2 regions of the Methylobacterium sp. NFXW15 genome follow, and region 1 is predicted to be linked to the other one. Evidence: predicted binding sites of a transcription regulator. Region 1 holds the regulator's gene; the other holds the start of a gene.

Region 1 (3,583 bases):
TTTGATGGCGCAAGACGAAAACTCACCAACCTAACCGCAGCACGCGCGGTCTGACCAACTTCCTGCGAAGACATGTCGTAGCGCGTCGTTACAGCTCGCTGCCACGCCTTCTGGGTGTGGCAGCGAGGTCTGCAGGCTTTCGCGCTGGCAGTCCTACAACCCTGCACAAACTCAGAAGCCCGACGAAGCTCGCGGTACCTGTGCGCACCTACGACAGCGGCTACGGGAAGCTCGCTCTCGACCAACCGCAACGCTCAGCCACGCGACCTAATCGCCGGCCAACACGCAACATTGTTGTGTCGATCTCGGGCCTGCACATGGTGCTGGCGGCGGGCGTGGTGTTCTGGCTCGTCCGGGCCCTGCTCGCCCTGGTGCCGCACCTCGCACTGCTCTGGCCCATCAAGAAGATCGCGGCCGGGGCGGCCATGGCGGGGGCGACCGCCTATTGTGCCTTTTCCGGCTGGGACATCGCCGCCGAGCGCAGCCTCATCATGACGCTCATCATGCTGGGGGCGATCCTCGTGGACCGTCCCGCCCTGTCCCTGCGCAACCTCGCGCTCGCGGCCCTGGTCTGCCTCGCGCGCGAACCGGAGGCCCTGCTCGGCCCGAGCTTCCAGATGTCCTTCGGTGCCGTGGCGGGACTCGTCGCCTGCGCACGACTCATCGATGGCAGGCTGTTCCTCAGCCCCGGCGCAGGCCGGGTCGGACGAGTGGCGGGCGTCGTCGCACGGGGGATCGTCGGCACGCTGGCCACGACCCTCGTCGCACAGGTCGCGACAGCCCCCTTCGCGACCTACCATTTCCAGACGGTTCAGCCCTTCGGCGTACTCGGCAACGCCCTGACACTCCCCCTCGTGTCACTGGTCGTGATGCCCTGCGCCGTGCTCGGGACAGTGGCCTATCCCTTCGCCCTCGATCACCCCGTCTGGTGGGTGATGGGGCAAGCGGTGGCCGGGATGCTCGCCATCTCCGAATGGATCGCCGGTTTCGGACGCTCCGTGCTGGTGGTGCCCGCCTTCGGCACCGGGGCGCTGCTGCTGCTGGCGGCGGCGCTCCTGCTGGCCACGTTGCCCGCCTCGCGCCTGCGCCGCTTGGCCCTCCTACCGGCCCTGGCCGGGCTCGCCCTCGCGGCCTTTCCGCAACGGCAGGATCTCTATGTCGATCGCCAGGGGACGGGCGCTGCCCTGCGCGGCGCGGACGGACACCTCACCCTGCTCGGCAAGCCCTCGCGCTTCGTTCTGGAGCAATGGCTGAAGGCCGATGGCGACGATCGCCGGGCCGCCGACCTCCTCGCCGCGTCCCAACCGGGCCGCTGCGACCGCCTCGGCTGCACCGCCCACCTCACGGATGGACGGGCGATCGCGCTGGTGAAGGACAGCCGCGCCTTCCCCGAGGATTGCGCCCGCGCGGCCATCGTCATCACGGCGCTGACGGCCCCGTCGAGTTGCGCAGCGCCCCTCATCCTCGACCGGCGACGCCTGTCCGATCAGGGCGCCGCCTCGCTAAGCCTGAGTGGCGGCTCCCTCGCGCCGCTCCACGCCCATGCGTCCGGACGCCATCCACCCTGGCGACCCACCCCCGCCGCAAAGCCCGCCGAGGAGACGCCGCCGGAGTGGGAGTCCCCCGTCGATCAGTAACGCCGCACGAGGCTGACGAGGCGGCCCTGGATCCGCACCCGGTCCGGTCCGAGCACGCGGGTCTCGTAGGCCGGGTTCGCGGCTTCGAGAGCGATGGAGGAGCCGCGCCGACGAAGACGCTTGAGGGTCGCCTCCTCATCGTCGATCAGCGCGACGATGATGTCGCCGGTATTGGCCGTCTCCTGCTTGCGGATGACCACGAGGTCACCGTCGAGGATGCCGGCTTCGACCATCGAATCGCCTCGCACCTCCAGGGCGTAATGCTCGCCACCCGCCAGGAAGTCCGGCGACATGGTGACGGAGTGGCTCTGGTTCTGGATGGCAGCGATGGGCGTGCCCGCCGCAATCCGCCCCATGACGGGAATCGAGACCCCCCGGAATTCCTCGTAGGCCCGTGGCTGGGCCGGGGCAGGGGAGGCAGGCGGCTGCTTGGACAGACCGCCCTCGACCACGCTCGGGGTAAACCGGCGCGGCTCCGGTGCCGAGGCGGCGGCAGCCTCGGCGGCCTCCGGACCACGCCCGAGGGCGTCCGGCAGGCGGATCACCTCGATCGCCCGCGCCCGATTGGGAAGACGGCGCAGGAAGCCCCGCTCCTCCAGCGCGGTGATCAGACGGTGGATTCCGGATTTCGACTTGAGATCGAGAGCGTCCTTCATCTCGTCGAACGAGGGCGGCACCCCACATTCCTGCATCCGCTGCTGGATGAAGCGTAGGAGGTCCAGCTGCTTACGCGTGAGCATGATCAGGTCTCGCAGAATGGCGGCGGGCGCGTTGAAACAAATCGCGAACACGTTAAGCGTTCCGCAAGTGTTCTGCAAGAGACAAGCTTGGCATTAAGGGTGGCGGGCGGATTTTCGTCGGTGGCGGCGTGTCATCGCTCGTTGGCGTGTCGCCGACCGGATGGATGCTGCCAGCGTCGTCGCGAACCGTCGGCCGCCCTCACGGCTGCCGGGTGATCAACACCTCGACACGGCGGTTGCGCGCGCGGCCTTCCGGCGTCGCATTCTCGGTGATCGGCTCGTCCGCGCCGCGCCCGCCGACAGTGATCCGTCCGGTCTCCGAGAGGGCAGGGCGGATCAGGGCGGCCACCGCCTCCGCACGCGCGAGGGACAGCGCCTGATTGTCCCGGAAGATCCGCGCCGACCGGATTGGCTGATCGTCCGTGTAGCCTACGATACGCACCGGCCCCTTTTCGGCCTGAACCACGTCGGCAATTTTGCGTAGGATCGCCAGACTGGCCGGTATGACGTGCGGCTCGCCGGAGGCGAAGACGACGCCGTTGCTGATGCGCACGGCGATCCAACTGCCGAACGGCTCCACTGCCACGGATCCGGCGGCGATCTCCTCGGCGAGGGCCGCTCGGATCCGGTCCAGCTGGCTGGGCTTCGAGCCAAGCGACACCGTGATCTGCGTGGGTACGTCGACCTTCGGCGCGGGAAGCATTGACGGAAAGATGAGCGCCAATAGACAGACAAGACCCACAATCATGATGCTATAGCAACCGATCTGAAAATATCGATATCGAATATTCGCACTCAACTGCCATTACATCCTATGCCAACCGCCGGCGCCGACGATACCGCCGAAGAAGCGAGCCGGGGACGATCGAACCGTCTTCCCGCAATGTAAGTCCCTTATGCCTGCGCATCATCCATGTAAGTTTTGTGACGCATCACGCATTTGAGATACAACCAAAGAATTTGTTATCAAAATTCTAGATACATTAAGTTGCGTTGTTTTGATCTGACTACACGGATTATACGCAAAACAGATTTTTTGTATCAGCCACCGAATTTCATAATGCCGGTGATTGCCGTGAGAGTTGCATTTGATACTAAGTTGCTCAATAATGTTGTTATATCTGGTAGATTATAGACTAAATAGCCAAATTTACGACTACTAATCCAAATTTTGATATGGATCTGTCGGCCTAAAAGCCTGTTCGT
Region 2 (3,583 bases), on a different contig from region 1:
GGGTTGCGCTCACAGGGCGCGCTTGCCCAGGGGCTCATCCCCCATCATATCCAGAAGCAATGGCCGATGACATCTCCTTCCAGCCGGCGCCACTGATCGACCCGTTCCAGCGGGCGATCACGTATCTGCGCATCTCGGTGACGGATCGCTGCGACCTCCGCTGTGCCTATTGCATGTCGGAGACCATGCAGTTCCTGCCCAAGCGCGACCTCCTGAGCCTGGAGGAATTGGACAGGCTGTGCAGCGTGTTCATTGCGCGGGGGGTGCGAAAGCTGCGCATCACCGGCGGCGAGCCGCTGGTGCGGCGCGACATCATGCACCTGTTCCGGCGCCTCTCCCGGCATCTCGATTCGGGCGCGCTGAAGGAACTGACTCTCACCACCAACGGCACGCAACTCGCCCGTTTCGCGCCGGAACTGGCAGCGCTCGGCGTGAAGCGCGTCAACGTGTCCCTCGATACCCTCGATGCGGTGAAGTTCCGCGAAGTGACCCGCCGGGGCGATCTGCCGGTGGTGCTCGACGGGATCGAGGCCGCGCGTAAGGCCGGGATGCAGGTGAAGATCAACGCCGTGGCGCTGCGCGATGTCAACGGCGACGAGATCCCGGACATGATCGCCTGGGCGCATGGCCTCGGCATGGACATGACGCTGATCGAGGTGATGCCGCTCGGCGAGATCGAGGCGGACCGCACCGACCAGTTCCTGCCGCTCTCCGTGGTGCGCCAGCGCCTGGAGGGCCGCTACACCCTCACGCCACTGCCCGACCGCACGGGCGGCCCGGCGCGCTACGTACGCGTGGAGGAGACCGGTGGGCGCCTCGGCTTCATCACGCCGCTGACCCACAATTTCTGCGAAAGCTGCAACCGGGTGCGTCTGACCTGCACCGGCCAGCTCTACCTCTGCCTCGGCCAGGAGGATTCGGCGGATCTACGCGCCGTGCTCCGCGCCACGAGCGATGATGCCGTCCTCGCCCGCGCGGTGGAAGAGGCGATCACTCGCAAGCCCAAGGGCCACGACTTCGTCATCGAGCGCCAGCGCCCGGCAGCCGTGCCGCGTCACATGAGCGTAACGGGGGGCTGACCACCCCCCGTCCGGATCGAGGCCCTAGAACGGGATGTCGTCGTCCAGATCGTAGCCGCCGCGACCGCCGCCGCCGCTGCTGGGCGAGGAGGACGGAGCCGGGCGACGCTCGCCACCCTGGGCGCGACCACCGCCGAAATCGCCACCCCGGCCGCCGCCGCCGAAATCGCCGCCACGGCTGATCTGGCCGCCACCTTCGTCGTCGCCGCCGAACTCGCCGCCACCGCCGCCGCGCCCGTCGAGGATCGTCAGCTCACCGCGGAAGCGCTGGAGCACCACCTCGGTCGTGTACTTCTCGACGCCGGACTGGTCGGTCCATTTCCGGGTCTGGAGCTGGCCCTCGACATAGACCTTCGAGCCTTTGCGCAGGTACTGCTCGGCCACGCGTGAGAGGTTGTCGTTGTAGATCACGACCGAGTGCCACTCGGTCTTCTCCTTGCGCTCGCCGGAGGCCTTGTCCTTCCACGATTCGGACGTGGCGATCCGCAGGTTGCAGACCGGGTCGCCCGAGCCGAGGCGACGGATCTCGGGATCGCGCCCGAGATTGCCCACCAGAATTACCTTGTTGACGCTGCCCGCCATCGATCTCTCCTCGCGTTCCGCATCTCACGGGGCTGCTGTGACCGCCTACACATGCGCCCCTCGCCGGCCCTCGGCAATGGCGGCGGGTCGGGTGCCCACAGGCACGAACGGCCTGTGGATGTTCTAATTTTGTTCTCGATATCGCGCAAGCAAGACGGAGAGGGGGGCCATCTATCCCTCCTCCAGAATCCGCAGTCGGCGCACGGTCAACTCGTCGATCTCCAGGGAGCCGATCCGCGCCCGGCCGATCGATAGGCGGCCCACGGCGAAGGCGCCGAACACCACGACGCCGAGGGCGAAGGCCCCCAGCGCATAGGCCCCTGCCGCCCCCGCGCCGAGGGTGTGGGCCCCCGTCGCACGGGTGCCTTGAAGGGGGGGCCGCTCCTTCGGGAAGGGGGCGTCTCGTGTCGAACGGGTCATGGCGGGGACTCCTGTGCCCTGTTCATATAGCGTGCCGGGAGGCGGGCTGCGTCCGGGGGGCGCCTGGACAAGCGTCCCGAACTTCGCTTGAGAACGGGGACACTCTCCTTCGAACGGGCCGCCATGCTCCTCCTCATCCTCGGCCTCGCGCTGTTCCTCGGCACACACGCCTTCACCATGCTGCGGGCCAAGCGCGCGGCGGTCGTCGGCGAGGTCGGTGAGAACCGCTACAAGCTCGGCTACACCGCCCTGTCCCTGCTCGGGCTGGTGCTGATCGGAGTGGGCTTCCACGATTACCGGCTGTCGGGAATGATCCCGGTCTGGGATCCGCCGATCTGGACGCGCCACCTCGCGCTGCTCCTCGTGCTGTTTGCCTTCATCAGCCTCGCGGCGGCCTACGTGCCGAGCCATATCCGCGCCAAGGCGAAGCACCCGATGCTGCTCGCCGTGAAGATCTGGGCCACGGCCCACCTTCTCGCCAACGGCGATCTCGGCTCGATCCTGCTGTTCGGCGGCTTCCTGGCCTGGGCGGTCTCGGCCCGGATCAGCCTGAAGCGCCGGGAGAGGGCAGCAGGCGTGCCGCCGGGCGGTCGCGCCGCCGTCGCCGTGCCCGCAGGCTACCGCAACGACATCCTCGTGGTGCTGGTGGGCACGCTCGCGTGGTTCGTGTTCGCGCGCTACCTGCACTACCCGGTGATCGGCGTCCCGGTCTGGCCGGGGAGCATGTAGCCCCGGGGCCGGAGCCGGGCCGGCGTACCGGCGGCATGTCGTCGGGCCACAGCAAGGTCGCCAAGTCGGCGGCCCTGTGTTAGGCGCACCACCTTCGAGGATCGCGAGGTGGTCCGGCGCTCGCCGCCGGCCGGGATACGATGGCCGAGAACAACGAATTCATCCGCGAGGTCGATGAGGATTATCGCCGGGAGCAGATCCTCAAGATCTGGCGCCGCTACAGCGGCGTGATCATCGCGCTGGCGGTACTGCTCGTGGTGGGCGTCGCCGGGTGGCGCTACTGGCAGACGCAGCAACTCGCAGCGGCCGAGGCGGCCTCCGTGCGCTTCGATGCGGCCAACCGCCTCGCCCGCGACGGCAAGGCCGAGGAGGCCGACAAGGCCTTCACGGCGCTGGAGCAGGACGGCACGACGGGCTACCGCCTTCTGGCCCGCTTCCGCGCGGCGGCCGAGACCGCGAAGACCGACACGGCCAAGGCGGCGGGCGAGTATGACGCCCTGGCCAACGATTCGAGCCTCGGCGGCGGCCTGCGCGACCTCGCTCGCCTGCGCGCGGCCCTGATCCGCATGGACGGCCCGAACCCGGATCCGGCGCTGGCCAACCTCCAGAGCCTCGCTGCCGGCAGCCCCTATCGCCACACGGCACGGGAGATGCTGGGCCTCGCCTCGCTCAAGAAGGGCGATTACGAGGAGGCGAGCCGGTGGTTCGACCAGATCGTCGCCGATCCCGACACGCCGCGCTCCCTGCGCGACCGCATCGAGGTCTACGCCGCC

The links. Region 1 encodes LexA, which represses DNA repair genes until DNA is damaged. Its sites were predicted from a motif close to TGTTCNNNNTGTGTTCNG; they were not measured.
Region 2: ssb (single-stranded DNA-binding protein) is a predicted target of LexA. The motif match lies at 1,781-1,798, and genes of this name have one in related genera.

The regions. Positions count from the first base shown of each region.
Region 1 is NZ_JAGEKG010000006.1:44,617-48,199, reverse strand. Features, by position in the region: gene J4O73_RS14700 (hypothetical protein) at 1-34, shown strand, start outside; partial or broken gene J4O73_RS14695 (ComEC/Rec2 family competence protein) at 294-1,637, shown strand; gene lexA (transcriptional repressor LexA) at 1,631-2,377, opposite strand; gene J4O73_RS14685 (OmpA family protein) at 2,577-3,176, opposite strand.
Region 2 is NZ_JAGEKG010000003.1:19,777-23,359, reverse strand. Features, by position in the region: gene moaA (GTP 3',8-cyclase MoaA) at 60-1,079, shown strand; gene ssb (single-stranded DNA-binding protein) at 1,104-1,661, opposite strand; gene J4O73_RS07425 (hypothetical protein) at 1,833-2,081, opposite strand; gene J4O73_RS07420 (NnrU family protein) at 2,205-2,810, shown strand; gene J4O73_RS07415 (tetratricopeptide repeat protein) at 2,951-3,583, shown strand, end outside.